One region of the Marixanthomonas ophiurae genome, then DNA from elsewhere that is predicted to be linked to it. Evidence: riboswitches for the same ligand, from Rfam matches in the RefSeq annotation. Region 1 holds a riboswitch; the other holds the start of a gene.
The links. Region 1 has a riboswitch for S-adenosylmethionine ahead of DZ858_RS06780 (O-acetylhomoserine aminocarboxypropyltransferase/cysteine synthase family protein). Riboswitches for the same ligand answer to the same signal wherever they lie in the genome.
Positions count from the first base shown of each region.

Region 2: linked by a shared signal. The riboswitch ahead of DZ858_RS14630 (hypothetical protein) and the one ahead of DZ858_RS06780 (O-acetylhomoserine aminocarboxypropyltransferase/cysteine synthase family protein) in region 1 are both predicted to bind S-adenosylmethionine.

Region 1 covers NZ_QVID01000001.1:1,479,812-1,490,941, reverse strand. The annotation lists gene DZ858_RS06815 (acyloxyacyl hydrolase) at 1-504, opposite strand, end outside; gene DZ858_RS06810 (pyridoxal-phosphate dependent enzyme) at 535-1,476, opposite strand; gene DZ858_RS06805 (phosphoadenosine phosphosulfate reductase domain-containing protein) at 1,545-2,177, opposite strand; gene DZ858_RS06800 (RrF2 family transcriptional regulator) at 2,247-2,663, opposite strand; gene DZ858_RS06795 (OsmC family protein) at 2,768-3,190, opposite strand; partial or broken gene DZ858_RS15395 (aspartate kinase) at 3,203-4,285, opposite strand; gene DZ858_RS15390 (alpha/beta fold hydrolase) at 4,305-5,330, opposite strand; gene DZ858_RS06780 (O-acetylhomoserine aminocarboxypropyltransferase/cysteine synthase family protein) at 5,392-6,684, opposite strand; SAM riboswitch class I at 6,802-6,923, opposite strand; gene metK (methionine adenosyltransferase) at 7,211-8,464, shown strand; gene DZ858_RS06770 (DUF302 domain-containing protein) at 8,520-9,428, opposite strand; gene DZ858_RS06765 (response regulator) at 9,557-10,207, opposite strand; gene DZ858_RS06760 (T9SS-dependent choice-of-anchor J family protein) at 10,426-11,130, opposite strand, start outside.
Region 2 covers NZ_QVID01000002.1:944,026-955,155, reverse strand. The annotation lists gene rpsR (30S ribosomal protein S18) at 1-121, shown strand, start outside; gene rplI (50S ribosomal protein L9) at 137-592, shown strand; gene DZ858_RS14655 (DUF6495 family protein) at 841-1,320, shown strand; gene DZ858_RS14650 (ABC transporter permease) at 1,420-2,661, opposite strand; gene hisS (histidine--tRNA ligase) at 2,784-4,154, shown strand; gene DZ858_RS14640 (alpha/beta fold hydrolase) at 4,270-5,043, shown strand; gene DZ858_RS14635 (response regulator transcription factor) at 5,047-5,739, shown strand; gene DZ858_RS14630 (hypothetical protein) at 5,725-5,985, opposite strand; SAM-I-IV-variant riboswitch at 6,038-6,128, opposite strand; gene DZ858_RS14625 (HAD family hydrolase) at 6,160-6,819, opposite strand; gene DZ858_RS14620 (Na(+)-translocating NADH-quinone reductase subunit F) at 7,019-7,477, shown strand; tRNA gene DZ858_RS14615 (tRNA-Met) at 7,592-7,665, shown strand; gene DZ858_RS14610 (TetR/AcrR family transcriptional regulator) at 7,913-8,476, shown strand; gene DZ858_RS14605 (carboxymuconolactone decarboxylase family protein) at 8,543-9,091, shown strand; gene DZ858_RS14600 (DsbA family oxidoreductase) at 9,185-9,829, shown strand; gene DZ858_RS14595 (haloacid dehalogenase type II) at 9,837-10,631, shown strand; gene DZ858_RS14590 (zinc-binding alcohol dehydrogenase family protein) at 10,764-11,130, opposite strand, start outside.

The DNA.
Region 1 (11,130 bases):
TAGCGCCAAACCTGCTTGTAACCCTATATTTTTAAACAAATTTTGTTTATTGTAATTAAGCAATAAGTAGGTAGAGCTTAAAAAATCACTTCCGTAAGCATTGTTTTTAAAGTTGGTTTCTAAATTAAATGGGTTGGTATTATAAGCAATACCTTGACCAATTCTAAAGACAATATTTCGTTTTAAAAAGTAGAAATTAAAGTGACCATAGAGACCGTAATTCTCACCTAGAATATCATTACCTGGATTCTGGTGCACAAAAGACAAACCCCAATCAGGATAATTGTATTCCCGATGCCAGCGTTTTGTGCCAAATGTTTTTTTGTTGTACCCTAAAATTAAGCCCTGAGGGTGATTTGTTACTAAGTGAGCAATATCCTTATTGTGCCGAACAATAGTGCCGTAAAAATAATTGGCATCTATAAAAAAACCAGAACGTGTTTCTTCTTGTGAAAAAAGAAATAAAGGAGCAAAAAGAAATAGTATAAGTAGTTTTTTATTCATTGGGGGGCAAAGTAACGCAAATTTTCAATTTTAAAAGGGCAAGTTTTTTAAATCTACATTTCCGCCAGAAATAATAATCCCTACTTTTTTATTTTTGAAGAATGCTTTCTTTTTGAGTACTGCAGCTAAAGGGACAGCCGAAGAAGGCTCCACAATAATTTTCATTCGTTCCCAAATAAGGCTCATGGCAGCAGCGATTTCAGTTTCTTCCACCCGTATAATTTGGGCAACCAGTTTATTGATAATAGGAAAATTTATATTACCCAAGTTGGTGCGCAACCCATCGGCAACAGTATTTGTAGTTTCGTTAGTTTCAATTTTTCCAGTTTGTAGCGAACGCCAAGCATCGTCGGCTTCAAAAGGCTCACTACCTATTACTTGACATTTTTCAGCTAGGTAATGAGCTGCTAAGGCTGTTCCGGCTATTAATCCACCACCTCCAACGGGTGTAAGTATGCAATCTAAATCTGGATGCTTTTGTAACAATTCAATCGCTGCAGTTCCTTGACCTAAAATTACATCTGTATTATTGGAAGGATGAATAAAGGTAGCTCGTGTTTCAGATTGAATTCGATTTGCTTCTTTTTCACGAGCGGCAAGGGTGGGTTGGGATTCTGTGATAATTCCTCCATACCCAAGCACCGCATCTTTTTTAACTTGTGGTGTATTTGAAGGCATTACAATATATGCCTTAACTCCTAAATTTTTGGCAGCTAAAGATAACGCTTGGGCAAAATTTCCGGAGGAATGTGTTACTACTCCTGTATTTTTTTGGTCATCAGATAATTGCTGAATCGCATTAATGGCACCCCGCATTTTAAAAGCGCCCATTTTCTGAAAATTTTCACACTTAAAATACAAGTCAGCACCAGCTAAACTATTTAGCAAACTTGAAGTAATTACTGGAGTTTGATGCACAAAAGGTTTAACTCGATTGTAAGTAGCAACAACCTCTTCTTTAGTTGGAATCATATAGTATTTTTTCTGAAAAGGAAAAATACCATAAATATTTCAGAAAAAATTAAGAAATTATTTTGAAATTAGCCTTGAAAATGAATACCACACTCTCTGTTTTCGAGTGCTTTTACGGGATCGTAATAATCAAATTCTGCTGGTAGATTATTCGTTTGCATATACGCTATGATCTGTGCATCTGTGAAATGGTAAAAAGGGCAGACTTTTAAAATACCATCTTCAGTAAAGCTTAAAATATCAATCGATTTCCGGTAATGTGTTTGGTGCTTTCTAAGGTTGGTAAACCAAACATCTGGAGTGTATTTTTTTAGAGCTTCTTGAAAAGGTTCTAATTTAACTTTTTCTGAAAAAAATTCGTGCTTTGGGTTATCAATGGTAGGCTCACCAATCATACTCTCTATATAAGCGGTTGTATAATTAGGTGTAAAAATATCGATGTTTAATTGTAATTTTTCAATTAAAATTTGTGCGTGACTATACGTTGCATTGGTGTTATAACCGGTATCGCACCAAACTACTTGCAAGTCTTTTTTTTGTTGTGTTGCAGCATATAATAATGCTGCAGAATAAGGACCAAAACTAGTAGTAAGCCAAGGTTTTTCAGAAAATTGCAAAGCAAATTTTATAATTTCTGAAGGGGCTTCATACCGTAAACTTTGATTTAAAAGTTGCATCTTTTTTGAAGAAATATTTTTCATAACCTCTTTACCCTATAGGATTAGTAGATTTTACAAATATAAAGCTTTTTACTTTACAATCAAGCACCATTATTCTCTTATAATAATATCCTCAACAGTGGTGTTTTCGAAAATTTTCAGGGTGTTGTCTCGTACTTGAATCATTAATTTATGTACCGAACATGTATCCTCATCAGGGCAGTCATCACACTTTTCATAAAAATTTAAACTCACACAAGGCACCATTGCGATTGGGCCTTCCAATATTCTATAAACTTCTGCAACTTTTATTTCAGCTGCTTCTTTTAGTAGGTAATAACCGCCACCTTTTCCTTTTTTAGAACCTAAAAAACCAGCCTTACGCATACTAAGTAATATACTTTCCAGAAATTTTTGTGAAATATTTTCAGATTCAGCAATTACAGAGATAGGTACAGGTTCATCTTCCTCACGCTTTGCAAGAAAGGTAAGAGCTTTAATTCCGTATTTGGTTTTTCTAGATAGCATACTATTTGAAAAGTATAAAAATTTTAGCTTATTTCAATAATTCCCAAGCAAACTTATTACTTTTTCAAAAAACATCTACCAATATGATTGTAAAAATGAAGGTTTTAAGATATTTTTTTTCCGTTCAAGATTATATCGTACGTAATGGCTACATTTCCTTCCAATGTTAAGGAAACAGAACAGTATTTCTCAAAGCTTAAAGCCGCCGCACGTATAGCTTTCTCTTCGTCAATGGCACCTTCTAAATGAATAGTGGTATGAATGGCTTCAAAAGGTTTCGCGCTTTTTAAATCTTTTCGCTTTCCTTCCACTTCCATTTTATATGACGTTATTTCTTGTCGTTGTTTTTTCAAAATTAAAACAATGTCAATCGCACTACATCCGCCCACGCCCATTAATAATAATTCCATGGGACTGGAACCATGAACTTCGTCGCCTGTTTTATTGTCAATATGTACAGGAAGTCCTGATGCTCCTTTAGCTTCAAAATGATAATTGTCGTTTACTCTGTTCAGTGTTACTTTCATGGTTTTCGTTTATTAGTTTAATTTATCGCTTAAACGAAGAATATCACCAAACACACCTCTGGCCGTAACAGCCGCTCCAGCTCCTGCCCCTTGAATTACAATTGGATTTTTGCCATAACTCTCTGTATAGATTTCAAAAATGGAATCGCTTCCTTTTAATTGCCCTAATACACTGTTTTTTGACACAGGCACTAGGTTAACATTCAAAATAGCTCCATCTTCTTTTGATAGATCTCCGTGTAAGTCCCCAATGTACCTTAAAACATGGTCTTTTGCCAAATTTTTTCGTTTAATATGAAACGGAACATCCAATTCGTAAAGTTGATTAAAAAATTCTTGTTTTGAAACACTTCGTAAGTGCTTCGGAATTAAATTTTGAATCGAAATATCATCTAATTCGTTGTGCAAATCGAGTTCTCGGGCTAAAATTAGGAGTTTCCGGCCTACGTCATTTCCACATAAGTCTTCTCTTGGGTCTGGTTCGGTAAACCCGTTGTTTATAGCTTGGTTTAATACGTCGCTAAAAGTTTTCTCCCCTTCAGAAAATTCATTAAAAATATAACTTAAGGATCCTGAAAAAACGCCTTTAATCCGAGTAATATTCTCTCCAGAAAGGTGCAGTAATTTTATTGTATCTATTAACGGAAGTCCTGCGCCTACATTGGTTTCGTATAAATACTCTTTCTTTTTTTCTGAAAGGGTTTTTCGCAAATTTTTATAAAAATCTAGATCGATTGTATTTCCTATTTTATTGGAAGAAACCAAACTGAAACCAGCTTCGACCAATGTTTTGTAATTAAAAACAAAGTTTGAATCGGCTGTATTATCAATAGCAATCAAGTTTTCCAGATTATGCTCTTCTGAAAATTTTATCACATCCGTTATGGTATAAGGTTCTCCATCTTTGTTTTTTTCTTCTTGCCAATTTGCTTTTACTCCTTTTTCATTAAACAAAACCGTTTTGGAGTTTGCCACAGCAAAAATGGTTAAGTCTAAATCGCGCCTTCGTGAAATTTCTTTTTGAGACGTAATAATTTGATCTACCAAACGTGCTCCCACGTTGCCGTGACCGAAGATCACTACATTTACTTTTTTCTTTTTAATATTCTCCAAATCAATTAACTGAAGTGGTTTCTCTTGTATTCTTTTGTCTATGGTTATGGTGCTCATAATTTGTATTTTTTTTCTGAAATATGGGTTGTAAAATGGTTTGTAACTGCTCAAATTCTATTAAAAAAGCATCGTGGCCGTGTATCGAATGTATTTCGTGATAATAGACATTATTTTTTATGGTTTTATAGATTTGATACGTGTCTTTAATTTCTTTATTTGTAAAAAAGAGGTCTGTGTCAACGCCTACTAAATGGACATTGCCTTGTATATTTCTTACTGCAGAAAGGAAATTCCCCGTTTCTTTTGCAATGTTGACAGTCGTTAAAAGATGAGTCATCATTTTATAGGCTTTTAATTGAAATCGGGTTTGTAACTTTTTGCCATGATGTAATAACCAGCTTTCCACATTAAAAACATGTAGTTTCTCATTTATGCTTCGGTTGAATTTCTGCTTAAACGATTCTGGAGTGCGGTACAAAGTCATCGCATGAATACGAGCATCATGAACAGGATTTTCAGAGTTATCTAAAATTTGTTTTTGTACTCGGCAATTTGCCAACAGCCAATCCGTCGCTTTCCAATCGGTCGCTATCGGGATAACATTTTCAAACAGATTAGGACGTAATACTGCCATTTGCCAAGCAATACTCCCCCCCAGTGAACCGCCAATAGCAACATGAATCTTTTTAATTTGCAATTGATTGATTGCTAATAGAAATAGCTTTGCAACATCGTATAATGAAAATGCTTCGGGGTTTTCAAGTAGAAATCCATCGTAGCCATTTCCGGGAATATTAAAAGCAAGTACCGTGTAGTGTTTAGTATCAATACATTTTTCATCACCAATAAGTTGGTCCCACCAGCCGTTTTCTCCCGTAACTGAACTGTTTCCAGTCAACGCATGGTTTACCAAAACAATAGGTGCTTCACATAAAGTAGGTCCAAAAACCTCGAAGCTTAGCGGAATGGTATCCGAAAAATTCTCGTTTTGTGTTGTGTATGGTATATGTACCGTTTGTAATTTCATAATATCCTTTTAAAAACGGCAGCGGAATGGCATAACGCACTGCCGTTTTCTACAACTAAAATTAAACCAAGACTGTTTTGTTGATAGCTTTAAAGGCTTGTTCTAAAGCATCGGTGAGATCCTCAATTGCTTCCAATCCTACTGATAACCGAATTAAATCTTTTGTAACACCCGCTGTTTCCTGTTGTTCATCACTCAACTGTTGGTGGGTCGTACTTGCTGGATGAATTATCAATGATTTTGTGTCACCAATATTCGCCAGTAAAGAAAATAATTCAGTAGCATCGACAAACTTTTTAGCAGCGCCAAACCCACCTTTTAAACCGAAAGTAAGCACGCCGCTTTGACCGTTTGGTAGATATTTTTTAGCCAAATTAAAGTAATTACTATCTGAAAGTCCGGGGTAATTTACCCAAGCAACTTCACTTCTATTTTGTAACCACTTGGCAAGTTCTAGGGCATTTTCGCTATGTTTTTTAATTCGGATTTTCAACGTTTCCAGACCTTGCAAAATTTGAAACGCGTTATACGGACTCAACGCCGCACCAAAATCTCGTAATCCTTCAATTCTAACTTTCGCAATAAAAGCAGCCTCCTCTAATGCTTCGGAATAAACTAAACCATGATAACCAGGTGATGGTTCAGTAAATTCAGGGAATTTTCCGTTGGTCCAGTCAAACGTTCCTGCATCAATTATAGCGCCTCCTAAAGCCGTTCCGTTTCCGTTAATGTATTTGGTTAGTGAATGAATAATAATATTGGCTCCGTACTTAATTGGATTTAATAAAGCCGGGGTAGCAACTGTATTATCAACTAACAGCGGAATTTTATTCGCTTTTGAAATTTCAGAAATCGCTTCAATATCCAATACATCCAATTTTGGGTTTCCTAACGATTCAACAAAAATCGCTCGGGTATTTTCTTGAACCGCTCTATTAAAGTTTTCAGTATCATTTGCATCTACAAAGGTGGTAGTAATACCCAATCTTGGCAGTGTAACATTCAGTAAATTATACGTTCCGCCATACAAACTACTAGATGCTACAATATGGTCTCCAGCCCGCAATAACGTGAGCAATGTTGTAGCAATTGCCGAAGTTCCCGAAGCGGTTGTTACGGCTGCAATTCCTCCTTCCAATGCCGCCAAACGCTGTTCCAGAATGTCGTTTGTGGGATTGTTGATACGGGTGTAAATAAATCCGGGTTCCGAAAGGTTGAACAAATTTGCAGCGTGGTCGCTGTCATTAAAAACGTAACTAGTAGATTGGTAAATAGGCACCGCTCGGGTTCCTCCATTTGCTGTTACGTCGTGTCCTGCGTGCAACGATTGTGTTGCTAATTTTTGTGTACTCATTTTTCTTTTTTTGAATTAATAATAAATTAAACCAAAAGTCAAAATGCGCCTATTGGCGTACTTTATAAGAAAAATGTTATTAAGAAGTGAGTAAACAATTTTTTAAAAATTGTCTTGTCGTTATCTATCAAAAAATTTCCAGTATTTTGAAAACTTTTGTAGAATGTAGCACCTTCTTTCAAGTGAAAGGGTTGCTAAGGCTTCATAGGGTCTATTCCCTCAGCCTTTCTTGATAACATTTCAATAAAGATTTGAACTTTGTGAGTACAAAGATTGCTAAACATTTTTTGATATTCCAAATTTATTTCGATTTTTCTAAAAAATTCCTTTTTTAAAATTCTATTTTTAATACTTATCTTTGTCCGCTGAAAGAGGAAAGATTTGACTGATTGCAACCTCTTCTGAATGTTTTTCTGAATACTATTTTTGCTTAGAACATTTCAGATTAAAAAATGCTAAAGGCAGTGTAAACTTCCTTCGACGCGTTCGTCAAATCTTCAGTATATAAAAATTTAAAAAGACCTTTATGGCGTACTTATTTACTTCAGAAAGTGTTTCTGAAGGACACCCAGATAAAGTTGCAGATCAAATTAGCGACGCATTATTAGATCATTTCTTAGCCTTCGATCCCGAATCGAAAGTAGCCTGCGAAACCTTGGTAACAACAGGACAAGTAGTCCTTGCCGGAGAAGTGAAAAGCGACACCTACCTAGATGTACAACATATTGCAAGGGATATAATTAATAAAATTGGTTACACAAAAGGTGCCTATCAATTTAGCGGTGATTCTTGTGGAGTAATTTCATTGATTCACGAACAATCACAAGATATTAATCAAGGTGTTGACCGCGAAGACAAAGAAGAGCAAGGTGCTGGTGACCAAGGTATGATGTTTGGTTATGCTACCAACGAAACGGAGCACTATATGCCGTTAGCACTTGAAATTTCGCACACCATCCTTATTGAGTTGGCAAAATTGCGTCGGGATGGGAAAGAGATTCCTTATTTACGTCCTGATTCAAAAAGTCAAGTAACTATTGAATATAGTGATGATAATGTTCCGCAAAAAATAGTTTCTATTGTTTTATCAACGCAGCATGATGATTTTGACGAGGATGAAGCGATGTTGAACAAAATTAAAAAAGATATTATTGAAATTTTAATTCCGAAGGTAAAAGCAAAATTACCGGAGTATGTTCAAGAATTGTTTAATGATGATATTGTTTACCATATAAACCCAACTGGAAAGTTTGTAATTGGTGGTCCTCACGGAGACACCGGCTTAACTGGTAGAAAAATAATTGTTGATACTTACGGCGGAAAAGGTGCACACGGTGGTGGTGCTTTTAGTGGAAAAGACCCTAGTAAAGTTGATAGAAGTGCTGCTTACGCAGCAAGACATATTGCTAAAAACTTGGTAGCTGCTGGTGTTGCTGAAGAAGTATTAATTCAAGTAAGTTATGCCATTGGCGTTGTAGAACCCACTTCTATTTTAGTCAATACACACGGTACTTCTAAAGTTGATTTAACCGATGGTGAAATTGCTAAAAAAGTAGCTGAAATTTTCGATATGCGTCCTGCCGCAATTGAAAAACGATTGAAATTACGGAATCCAATTTATGTGGAAACTGCTGCTTATGGTCATATGGGGCGTATTCCAGAAAAGGTAACCAAAATTTTTGAAAGCCCTTACAAAGGGACTATTAAAAAAGAAGTAGAGCTTTTTACTTGGGAAAAACTAGATTATGTAGATACAGTGAGAAAAGCATTTAACCTTTAAAACTAAAAAAGCGGCTTCATTATGAAGCCGCTTTTATTTTATTATTCTATTTAAATTAATTTGCTGCGTCTATCGCTAAATTATTTAGGGCACTTTTAATTTGTCCTAAACGTTCATCGTTATTAGTAATTCCGTGTCTTTCTTTAAAGAAAATAGGATCGTTATAAGAAATATTAACTTGACCATCTTCTTCTTGCCAAACCAGCATTTTTTGAGGTAAGTCAATTGCCGTAGTTTGTGCATTTTGCATTAAAGGAGTTCCTAGCTCTGGATTTCCGAAGATAATTACCCGTGTAGGGTTTAAATCCTCTTCATTGGGTGCATTTTCTTGATGGTTTAATTCTGCAAAAAGAGTAAGAGCAGCATTATCTACAACTGCATTTCTTAGGTTATTATATGTAGAATTAAAATCATTATTACTTACTAACGTTATAATTCCTTGCTTATTGGTAATTCCACTACTAGAATTTTCTGAAACATTGCCATTGGTTGCACTTTCAGTAAAATTAGCCAAGGCGCTTTTTATTTGTTGTAATGTTTGAGCCCCGCCAACACCCGAGTGTCTTGCAGCTAAATACTCCGTTCCATTATATGAAACAAAAACATTGTTGTCTGAATCTTGATACACTAACATTTTTTGTGGTAAATCAAGACCTGCTAATTGATTTTGCTGCATTAAAGGAGTTCCCAAAGCCGGGTTTCCGAAGAAGATAACCCGTGTGTTTCGTAAATCTTTGTCGATACTTTCTGCATTGGCCGTGTGATTTACTTCGGCTATAATTGATATATTGGGATTTGCCTGTAATTCGCTACGCAGTAAACTATAAGTTGTAGTGAAGTCAGAGTCACTTACAGCGTAAGCCAGCCCCGGAGTTTGTGGGTTATTAATCACCTGTGCATTGTTGTCATCATTACTGCACGCGAAAGTTGTAATCGCTAAAGCAAGTATTAAAAGCTTTTTCATATTTAAGTTTTAATTTGTTATTGGGGTTAAAATACAAAAATGAACAATCTTGTTAAGATATATGTCTACCCTTAACAAGAATTTATCACTACATAGATAACGTGAAAAACTAAGTATTTATTGAAAACTTAAATAATATTATGTCGTTTTGCTTTTTGTACGGCTTCAATTTTACTGTGCACTTGTAGTTTTTTATAGCTGTTTTCAATGTGTTTACGAACGGTACTTGGTGACAGAAAAAGATTATCTGCAATAGCTGTATAGCTTAAGCCTTTGCTTAATTGTTCTAAAACTTCAACTTCTCGTTTAGATAAAGAAATTTCTTCTTTGTCTTTAAAATTATCAATATCGATAGGATTACGTAAAAGTTTTAGAGTCTTTAATGCTATGGAAGGGTTCATGGCTGCACCACCACTTAGGGTTTCTTTGATCCCTTTATAGAGTTCCTCAGGGTTTATTTCTTTTAAAAGATACCCGTCAGCTCCAGCTTTAATGGCATTAAAAATATGTTCATCATTGTCAAAAGCTGTTAACATGATTATTTTAATCTGCGGATACTTCTGTTTGACCAATTGAGTGGTTTCTATACCATTTAAAACGGGCATTTCAATATCCATTAAAATGATATCGAGATTATGATTTTCTTCCAACTTAGTAAGTAACTCACTCCCGTTAAGAGAGGTGTGTTTAATTTCAATATCATCAAAAAAAGAGAGCTTTTCTTTAATGGCGTGAATTAAAAACGAATTATCATCAACGATAGAAACTTTAATGTTCATAGGTAGTTAGTTGTACTAAAGATACTGAAAAGTATGTAATTATTTTAATCAATAAAATAGGGCAATTGACCTATTGTTAGTGGTTAGTGGTTAGTGGGTAAAACCTTGTCTACTTTTTTATGTATCATAAAAAAACCTTCAAACAATAGCTTTTAAGCATATTCCTTGGAGGTTAAAAGAATTTAAGATATAGTCAGGCTATACTAATTTGAGATAAATTATTTAATCACCTTTTTTACTGATGTTCCATTTTCGGTACTTACTTTAACAAAGTACATGCCTTTAGGATATGAAGCAAAGTCAATTTCATTTGTATTCGCAAGTTCTGCTATCAATTTTCCATTAATGGTGTATAACTGAATGTCATTAACAGGTTTTTCAGTATTAATCATCAAGCGATTTTTTACGGGATTTGGATAAATAGTTATTTCTGAAATTGAAGCATCACCTACTGAAAGCGGCTCAGAAGTAAAACGCACATTATCCAAACGCAATGCTGAACTTTCAGTAACAATTGGCGTTACGTTTCCAAATCCGAAATAATATACTCCCGCTTCAGAAGCAGTAAACTCTGAGGTATATTCTATATAGTCTCCGCCAGCAATGGTATGACTGTTCAGCTCGGCTATATTAGAATCTTTGTCAGGCGCAGTAGCAGCTGCAATTTTTAAAGTTGCAGGATCGGCAGTCTCTGAACCTAATTGCAAATAATATTGAATCGCTAATTTTTCTCCTTCATCCAATTTAATGGGGTACGAGTAAATCCAATCATCCTTTTCAAAAGAGCTACTCGTATTATTATATACATAACCCGAACCATTTTGTGCATTTTCACCGCTTCCGTTAATCCATGTGTTTGACGACCATCCATCAGAATCATATTCGCCATAATTTTCTTCGGTATATTCAAAATCATAAGAATA
Region 2 (11,130 bases), on a different contig from region 1:
TAAATTGTTACCTCGCAGATTAACAGGAACATCATTAAAGTACCAACGTAAAGTTGCTGTAGCTGTAAAAAGAGCACGTCATTTAGCGTTGATGCCATATGTAACCGATTTATACAAATAAAAACCAGATAGTATTATGGAACTTATATTAAAACAAGACATTGACAATCTGGGATTCACAGATGATGTTGTATCTGTAAAAAATGGATATGGTAGAAACTACCTAATCCCAGAAGGGTATGCAACTTTAGCGACTCCATCTGCAAAAAAAGCATTGGAAGAAAAGCTTAAACAACAAGCATACAAAGAGCGTAAAGTTATTGAAGAAGCTCAAAAAGAAGCTGATAAACTTGGCGAAATTTTAGAGCTAAAAATCACTGCCAAAACAGGTGATAAGGATAAATTGTTTGGTTCTGTTACCAATGCAAACCTTGCTGAAGCTTTAGAAAAAGAAAATGTATCTATTGATAAAAAATACATTTCTATTGCCGGTGGTGCTATTAAGCGTACTGGACAATACGAAGCTACCATTCGTTTTCACAGAGATGTTATCGAAACATTTACGTTTGACGTAGTAGCAGAAAACCAGTAGTTTTTATACTGAATACCTGAAATAATACAGAAAGCCTTCTTCATTTATTTGAGGAAGGTTTTCTTTTTAATTTAAAACTCAAACCGGGGTTTCGATACAATTTTAATGCTTTTGCTGTGCAAAAACATTAAAATCACTCAACCACCTTTTTTGAGCTTAGTAAGGTGGTTGAGTGATTTTTAAACTGTCGGCAAATCAGTTTAAAATAGTATCGAAATAACCGAAACCCCGACATTAAATTTATGATTATGAAATACGCACGCCTTACAAAAGAACAATTTGAAGAACTGCACACTGAGTTTATAAACTTTTTAGCCACACAATCCATTACTGGAAAAGAATGGGCCGATATAAAAATAAATAACCCTGAAGTAGCTGAGCAAGAATTAGATGTTTTCAGTGATTTGGTTTGGGAAGGAGTTTTGCAAAAAGCAGAATACCTAGAAAATATGGCACCGCAGCAGTTATTTCTTTTTAAAATTAAAGCAGAACAAATGCAACTTATATCAGTTAAAGTAATGGATAAAACAAAAGACATTACAACTGCCGATGGGTACGCTTGGCTTCAAGAGAACTTTATGACAGATGAAGTTGAGTTTTACACTGCGAATAAACAATTTTCAAACGATAGAAGTGCGGATATTTTTAAATTGATTAAACAAGGCTCCATCATTACAAAAGGAGAGTTATATCGTTTTTTCGAAGATATCTTAGATAAAATTTCATGATTTTTTTAATAATGGTGGCTGAGTGATTCCGATGGTTATCGGAATTATATCAAAGCCTCTACAAACTTCTTGTCCTGAGCGGAGCCGAAGAGGACTGCCTTACTCATATCGTAAACTCTCAATAGGATCTAATTTCGCAGCTTTGGTTGCTGGGTATGAACCTGCAATAACGGCTACGATAAATGTGATAATAGTAGCCCAAATTATAGCCGTCCAAGGCAATGAAAAGTCAAAATCAAAGGCTTTAGCAAAGACAAAACCAGTAAGAATACCTAAAAGAATACCAAGGATACTCCCAAACTGCCCAATAACGATAGTTTCCATAAAAAACTGAGTAGAAATTGTAGAACGCTTAGCTCCCAATGCTTTTCGTACACCAATTTCACGTGTACGTTCGGTAACCGATACGAGCATGATATTCATTAATGCGATTGATGATCCCAAAATAGTAATGATACTAATAATCCAAGCTGCTGTTGACATATAAAGGCCTATTTCAGCAATTTGATTCAATAAATCATCACTCCGTAACAAACCAAAATTGTTTTCTTCCACAGGGTTTAAACCGCGAATATTTCTGAAAGTAATAATTGCTTCATCTTGTGCGCCTTGCATGATTTCCTTATTGTCCACGCGCACACTTATATTATAGTTAATATTTGGATCGGTAAAAATTCCTCGTGCCACTTGAATGGGAATTAACACCTTGAGATCTTGATTGTTTCCGAAGGTAGACCCTTTAGATTCTAAAACACCAATCACTTTAAATTTAACCCCTCGTATACTCACGATTTTATTTAAAGGATTTTCATTGCCAAATAAGTTTTTCAGAAAATCTGAACCTAATAAACATACTTTATTATTATTCTGAACATCAAAAAAGGTGAAATTTCGACCACGTTCTACTTCGGTTCCAGTATTTAGCAAGTAATGCTCATTAACACCATACACCTGAACTTCAGGGTCGGTTTTCTCACTTTCATATTTTACTTCAGCACCTGCAGTTCCTCTAAATGATATCGCAGTTTGGGTTAAAGGGTAATTATATTTATCCACAAATTCCCTAACATCGTTGTAACTAATAATAGGGTTTATCTTTTTGCGTTCCCCACCACGCTGACTTTGCACTTCCAATTCATAACGTTGCACGTTAAACGTATTGGCGCCCATAGAGGCAAAGTTGTCTGCAATCGTATTTTCCAGCACCTTTACGGCACTTAAAATACCGACTAACGCCCAAATACCAATCGCTATAATGACAACAGTAAGGATGGTTCGTAGCAATTGACTTCTAATAGAATCTAAGGCAATACGAACATTTTCGCGAAACAATGAAAACATAGTTACAAATTAAGGTTACCCATTAGACTAATAACAGTCGTTAAAGTTACAAGTTAGCTAATAATTTAAGATATTTGCATCTCAAAATTATTAATTGAACCTTACATTTTAAACCATACAACGTGGCTCAAAAACCATCTATACCCAAAGGAACACGCGATTTTTCACCTGCTGAAGTAGTAAAGCGCAACTATATTATGGACACCATAAAAGATTGTTTTACTACGTACGGTTTTCAACCTATTGAAACACCTTCGTTTGAAAACAGCGATACGCTAATGGGAAAGTACGGTGATGAAGGCGATCGATTAATTTTTAAAATTTTGAATAGTGGCGATTTTCTTCGGAAAGTGGATGATGCATTATATTCTGAAAAAGATAGCGGGAAACTAACTCCGAAAATTTCAGAAAAAGCACTTCGTTACGATCTTACAGTTCCGTTTGCACGTTACGTAGTACAACACCAAAACGAAATTGACTTTCCGTTTAAGCGTTATCAAATTCAGCCGGTTTGGCGTGCCGATCGACCGCAGAAAGGACGTTTTAGAGAGTTTTTTCAGTGTGATGCCGATGTGGTGGGGAGCAAATCACTTTGGCAAGAAGTGGAGTTTGTGGAACTGTACGATGCTGTGTTCAGCAAATTGAATTTGGAAGGGGTTACCATTAAAATGAACAACCGCAAAATTTTAAGCGGAATTGCTGAAGTAATAGGGGAATCCGATAAACTTATTGATTTCACTGTAGCTCTAGACAAACTTGACAAAATAGGGGAGGACGGTGTTAAAAAGGAAATGCGCGAGAAAGGAATTACCGAAACTGCCATTGAAAAGTTACAGCCGTTATTTCAGGTAAGCGGAACGGCTTCCGAAAAATTAGCTTTATTAAAAGATTTACTTTCTTCATCTGAAATAGGCATGCAAGGTGTCCAAGAGGTGGAGTTTATCGTTTCAACAATTTCTGAAATTGGACTACAAACAGCAATGTTGGAAATTGATGTAACCTTGGCTCGTGGCTTAAACTACTACACAGGAGCTATTTTTGAAGTTGCTGCTCCTGAGCAAGTAAAAATGGGAAGCATTGGAGGCGGTGGTCGTTACGATGACTTAACTGGTATTTTCGGTCTAAAAAATATAAGTGGTGTCGGTATTTCGTTTGGTTTGGACCGAATTTACTTGGTTCTAGAAGAATTGGGTTTATTCCCAGAAACCGTTTCAGCCAATACCAAAGTCTTATTTATCAACTTTGGGGAAGAGGAAGCGTTTTACGCTATGAAAGCTGTTTCCAAACTTAGAAAAGAAGGTATTACTGCAGAATTGTACCCAGACGCTACAAAAATGGGTAAACAAATGGGCTATGCAGATAAACGAAACATACCTTACACTGTTTTGGCCGGCGGAGACGAAATGCAAGCTGAAACCTTTACACTTAAACATATGAAAAGTGGTAAGCAAGATGCGGTTTCCTTTACGGAGTTACGGGCTAAGTTAAAATAAATTAAACTTTATTTTTTTTATAATAGAACCGCTAGTTATCAGGCTTTTTCAGAAAAACATGTACATTTAGGGACGATTATAAGCTAAAAATAAAGCTAAGGCCCCTAATCTATTTATGAAACATTCTAGTATAAAAGGTACGGATAGCGGAACTATTCTGTTTATACATGGTAACTCATCATCCTCAGAAGTTTTCAAAAAAACGGTAGATTCTGAAGAAATTCCCTATACTAAAATAACAGTCGATTTGCCAGGTCATGGAGCAAATGTGGAAGAATATGATGCTGAATGTGACTTTTCAATAAAATCATACCAAGAAAAACTACTTTCATTTATAGAAGAAATTGACGATGATATATTATTAGTCGGAAATTCAATGGGCGGTCATTTGGCTATTGAACTCGCCCCGAAAATTAAAAACCTCAAAGGCCTGATCATTATGGGGACACCTCCTGTAAAAAAACCAATCAATTTTGAAGAAGCTTTTCTACCACAACCGGCTTTACAAACTTTTTTAACAGAAAATCCTTCGGAACATGATATGGTTACAGCTGCAGAAATTGCAGTTCACAAACAAGAAAACGCAGCAGCCATTCTAAATGATTTTAAGCAGGCCAATCCAAAGGTACGTAGCGTTTTAGCCAACGATTTAATACAAAACAGACTTGACAATCAAGAGCGAATATTTTCCGATCTTGATGCACCCAAATTTATAATAAGAGGAACACAAGACCCCACCGTAAATCCTTCTTATTTGGAAACGATAACTAAACAATGCAATGGAACCTGTACGCTCATTGATTATGATGAATGCGGACATTACCCAAGCCTTGAACAACCAGATAAGTTTATAAAAACGATTTCAGAAATAGCGTCTCAAGTCTTTTAAATTATGGAAATCCTTACCGAAAAAGAACAACTGTTACAAAGCCAGCATTTTGCTTTTAGATTACGAAACCTCTACCAAAATGATCGACAATTATTTGACCAATTAAACGATTATATTCCGTATTCTATTCATATTAATAGACAGGATAACCTTGATATTACCTACGCCAATGATAAACCATTATTTAAAGCTCCTGAAATGGAGAAATTAGTTGAAGTGGGTAGTAGTTATCTAGACGAAATATCGTGCCTAGTTTTACATAGAAATGCCGTAACAAAGGCTACCAAGTTTCGAAAAGCTAACGATATCGATTCTGTATGCTCTTATATACAGCAACTTCAGTTCAATAATGAAAAGAGGTATTTTTATTCTAATAAACTAATTTTAGATAATGACTTATATTTTAATATTTCGAGTACTGTTGATGAGTTGGGTTTAATAGGAAAAGTATTTAATTCTATTTTTAGGCCTATTCATACCAATCAAATTTCTTGGCAGCAGTTTCAATCCTTAACCAAACAAGAAAAAAAGATTTTGCACTTGTTGGCTAATGGGAGCTCCACAAAAGAAATAGCAGAACAATTGTTTATTTCAACGCATACCGCACAAACCCACCGACGAAACATCAATCAAAAATTAAACATTTCATCGGTGAGCGATTTGGTAAAAATTTCTTTGATTTTAGAGATTATTTAACCGCTCATTTTTCTTACTAACCAATATACCATCTTTATAGGTTATGGGACTTTCACCAAAGCGTCTTTTAAACTCTTTATTCATTGCTATTGCCAATAAATTCTGTGCGTGTACGCCAAAGAAACCATTCCCCAAAGCATTTTTATAATAATTTTCCAGTTCTTGGTCGGTCATTTTTTTAAGTCGTTCTAAATTTTCTGCTATTTTTTTGGCATCGCCTTTGTGATTAATATACACTTGATCCATAATAAAAATTTTAAATTACACATTGTTTTTATGTATCAAGACAAAAAAGAAAAGTTGTTTATTTTTTTGACGGATGTCCGTATGCTAAACCACCGCAGCTTATATGCTCGGTTGGTATGCGTAATGCATTCTTGATACGTTTATAATATATAGCTTTTTTATGAAATATAAAAATTACATAAAAAATGATGATGCTTTTTTATACGAAATAGCATTAAAATTAGAAACCACGATATCTGCTTTAGAGTAATCTTGATCTTTGGAATGCAAGCTATTGTAACCTACACAGAAAATACCTGCAGCTTTTGCGGCGGCAATTCCGTTAGTTGAATCTTCAATCACCATGCATTCTTCATTTGAGTAACCAGAAGCTTCAGCAGCTTTAATAAAAATTTCGGGATGTGGTTTAGATTCTTTTAAATCAGCTCCGCTAAATTTAGCTTTAAAATATTGATTTAAGTTAAACCGTTCAAAAATACGGTTGATATTAGGCATAGATGCTGACGAGGCAAGAATCAATGTGAGGCCATTATTATAATAGTCTTTGATTAGATCTAACACTCCATCTAAAAGATCCAAATCACTATCTGTAGCAAATAAGTGTTTAAAATGCTTTCGTTTAATAGCCATTAATGTTTCAGGAGCTTCTGAAAGTGAAAAATGATCGCAAAGTTGTTTACAAATGTTAATAGTAGATTGTCCTGTGTATGAATTGTACATTTCTTCAGAGACATCAATATTTACATCATTAAACATACTAAAATAGGCTTTTTTATGAAGTGGTTCGGTGTCAATAATTACTCCATCCATATCAAATAAAACAGCTTGTAGCATAGTAATTAATTTTGACGCGAAGATATAAGTTTTAATAGAAGATTATTTTTTTGAACGTATTAAATTATCCTTAATTCACACCTCTCTGAAATTTTATCGAAAACCATAGTTTTCAAATAATTTGTGAAAATAGATAGGATGTATTCTATATTTCATTAATTTTAAGTGAGATAGCTATATTATAAAAACATTGAATAGTATGAATACTTCACAGCGCTTAGAAAATGCACTTTCAAAATTGTATAATGCGTTTCATAATAACACACTCAATCCGGAGTGTTGTTTACAATGTGCCGTGGGTAATATTTGTAATAATACAGATAGCTGGAAACACTTTAGTGACTTGCATGGATCGCTACAATTAAACTACGTAGGCTTGGTACATCAGCGCTTGGGTCGTTTGGTGAATGGCTTCACACCCCAACAGTTGCTGGAAATAGAAGCAACTTTTTTAAAAGGTTGTGGATTTTCAATTCCATTAAACCGAAAAGGGACGAAACCTAAAAACCCGACTTCAAAAGAAACACTTTTTAAAGGTCTTTGTGCTGTTGTAGAGTATTTGTGTGCGCTTGATAATATTGAAAATGTGATGGATTACAAAAAAATATTTGAAACTGAAGAGCAATTAAAAATGAATTTTACAACCCTATATACTTAAAAATTTTATTAGCAAGAACCACTTAGTTTGAAATAGGTTTTAAAAAAAAGAAATTAATTTAATTTTTGGTTTTTTTCAATGGTTATTGTTTCTATATTTGCACTCGCAAAATGCGGCGAGGTAGCTCAGGTGGTTAGAGCGTCGGATTCATAACCCGGAGGTCTGGGGTTCAAGTCCCCATCTCGCTACAAAACAATTAGGCAATTACATTTATTTGTAATTGCCTTTTTTTATATCTAGTTTAAATATTTTCAAAACTTTAAGTAGCTTTAACTAACGTTACATTAATTTCTTCCTATAGCTTAAACCCCTTTTTCTTAATTAAAATTCCAGTAAACTGAATTTTAAATACAGCTTTCTACGTTTATTATAAAACTTTCTTAAAAACTTTTTTAAATCTAACCGGTTGTTTAGTTTTGTGGTGTATTAAAAATAATGGCACGAAAAAAAGAATATATAGAAGAAGAGGTTATTGATAGAGCAATGCATTTGTTTTGGCAAAATGGTTATGAAAATACGTCAATGAAAATGCTGGAGCGAGAAATGGGTATCAATAAATTCTCCATATACTCAAGTTTTGGGAGTAAGCACGGACTCTTTCTTGAAAGTTTAAAGTGTTATAATTCTAAAATTAAAAATATTTTCGAGAAGCTTAAAAATGCATCAAATGGTGTTGAAGATATAAAACAGTTTTTTTATGATTCAGTAAATATTAGTCATCAAGTAGGAAATAAAAAAGGTTGTTTAGTAACCAATACCTATAATGAATTTTCAGAAAGCGATGATATATTGATTAAAAACCAGATGAACGTTTTTATGGATAACCTTAAAAAGGTATTTATTGAAAAGCTAAAAACTGATTCAACTAAAGATGCAGAGACGGTATTAAAACAAGCAAACTTTTTATTATTGGCCAAGCATGGTCTAGCAGCAGCATCTAGAGTCAATAGCCAAAAAGAAATAGAAGACTATATTGAAATGACATTTAAAAACATTTAAAAATTTTTTCACCCAAATCTAAACGGTTGTTTAGGTATTTATTAATAAAAATTAAAGTTTAAAATTATGACAAGTTTAAAAATTCAGAGTTTAGAATCTGCTCCAGAAGAGAGCAAAGATTTATTAGAGAAATCTAAAAAAGCATATGGTATGATACCTGGCTTGCACGGGGTTTTAGCCGGAGCGCCTGGCATCCTTGAAGGTTACCAAAAACTACATGAGTTATTTGAAAACTCATCATTTAATAATGAAGAGTTAACTGTGGTTTGGCAATCTATAAACGTAGAGCATGAATGTCACTATTGTGTGCCGGCGCATACGGGTATTGCTAAAATGATGAAAGTAGACGATACTATCACAGATGCTTTACGTAATGAAACTACATTAGAAGATCCTAAATTAGAAGCGTTGCGAACCATGACATTAAAAATTGTTCGTAATCGCGGAAATGTAACTCAAAAAGATTTAGACGCTTTTTATGAGGCTGGTTATGGTGAGCGACAAGTGTTAGAAATTATCTTAGGCTTATCTCAAAAAACCATTAGTAATTATGTAAACCATATTGCTAATACACCGGTTGATGAAGGATTTAAAAAATACGAGTGGAGGAAATAAAACGTCGTTTTATTTTAAAATTTCAGATTGGTTAGTTTTTATAAACCTTCCGTTTATTCGGAAGGTTTACTAATCATCAAAAAAATAAATAATATGAAAAAAAAATTGAAAATAGATATAGTGTCAGATGTGGTTTGCCCTTGGTGCACCATAGGTTATAAACGTTTGGAAAAAGCGATTTCAGAATTAGGAATTGAAGACCAACTAGAAATAGAGTGGCAACCTTTTGAACTAAACCCGAATATGCCAGTTGAAGGTCAAAATATGAAAGAGCATATTACTGAAAAATATGGATCTACGGTAGAGCAACAAAAAGAATCGCAACAGCATATGACCGAAGTAGGAAAGGAGCTTGGCTTTACGTTCGACTATTTTGATGATATGCGAATGGTGAATACCTTTAATGCTCATATTTTATTAGATTATGCGAAAGACTTCGGAAAGCAAACCGAACTAAAAATGCGGTTAACAACTGCTTTTTTTAGTGAACGCAAAGATGTTTCAGATAGAGATATTTTAAAACAAGCTTTATTAGATGTGGGTTTAAAAGCAGAAGAAGCACTCGCTAGGCTAGACAATGAAGAAGTACGCTATGATTTAAGAAATAAGCAAGGCTATTGGAAGAATATGGGAGTTAACTCGGTTCCAACAATTGTTTTTAACCGAAAAAGTGCTGTAACCGGAGCGCAACCTGTAGATGTTTTTAAAGAAGTACTTTCAGAATTGATTACTGATTAAGTGAACTATGAAAAACAGAAGGAAATTTATAAAAAATCTAGGATTACTAGGTGCAACAGGAATGTTGATGCCTAATATAGGACTAGGACAAACAGAAAATAATATGCAAAATAGCGACAATATAAGACCAAAAGTTTTATTCTTTGATGTTAATGAGACTTTGTTAGATCTTACCGATATGAAACAAGTAGTGAGTGAAGCTCTAAATGGTAGAGATGATTTACTTTCCTTATGGTTTACTACCATGCTACAGTATTCCTTGGTCACCACAGCAAGTGGTCAATATGAACATTTTGGAAATATAGGAGCTGCAGCTTTACAAATGGTAGCAGCTAATAATGATATTAAAATGTCTGAAGAAGATGCGCGCAAAACAGTATTAAACTCATTTCGTGGTTTACCAGCACACCCAGAAGTTAAAGAAGCTTTAGCTCAATTAAAAAAAGACGGTTATAAATTAGTATCCTTCACAAACTCTTCAAACGAAGGTGTGAAAAAGCAATTTGAAAGTGCGGGCTTAACCGAATATTTTGATGAAAGATTAAGTGTTGAAGACATTGGTAAATTTAAACCTTTTACAGACACATATACTTGGGCAGCGCGAAAAATGGGTGTGAAATCAGAAGAATGTATGCTCATTGCTGCGCATGGTTGGGATGTAGCCGGAGCAATATGGGCTGGCTGGCGTGCTGCATTTATTAAGAGACCTGGGCAACAGGTATTTCCATTAGCACCAGAGACAGAAATTAATGAGCCAGATTTGCTTAAAATTTCAGAGAAACTTATAGCTCTAGATAATTAGAAACAATAGATAAATAACTGACTAAAAGCCGTATTTAAAAGCTTTAAAGCATATTAATTAAGCCTCTTGATAATATAAACGCCCATTGGAAATAGTAAATCAATGGGCGTTCTTTTTAATAATACTTCCTAATTAAAATAGTATCACATTCTTCCCGATACTTTTTCCAGATTCTTGTATACAATGTGCTTCTTTAAGGTTTTCTACTGTAAAGCCATCGAGTTGGGTAGTCATTGTACTCTTTAAGGTGCCATCATCCAATAATTCTGAAAGGTGATTAAGGATATCATGCTGTCTTGCCATATCATCTGTTTGGTACATAGAACGAGTGTACATCAATTCCCAAGAGAAAGTGATACTTTTATTTTTTAGCATATTCAAATCTAAAGGTTCGTTACTTCCCGTAATTGAAACAATATGACCCTGTGGTTTTACAATTTCGGTCATAGTTTCCCAATACCCTTCAAGATCTACAAAATCCAGAATGTAGTTAACCTCG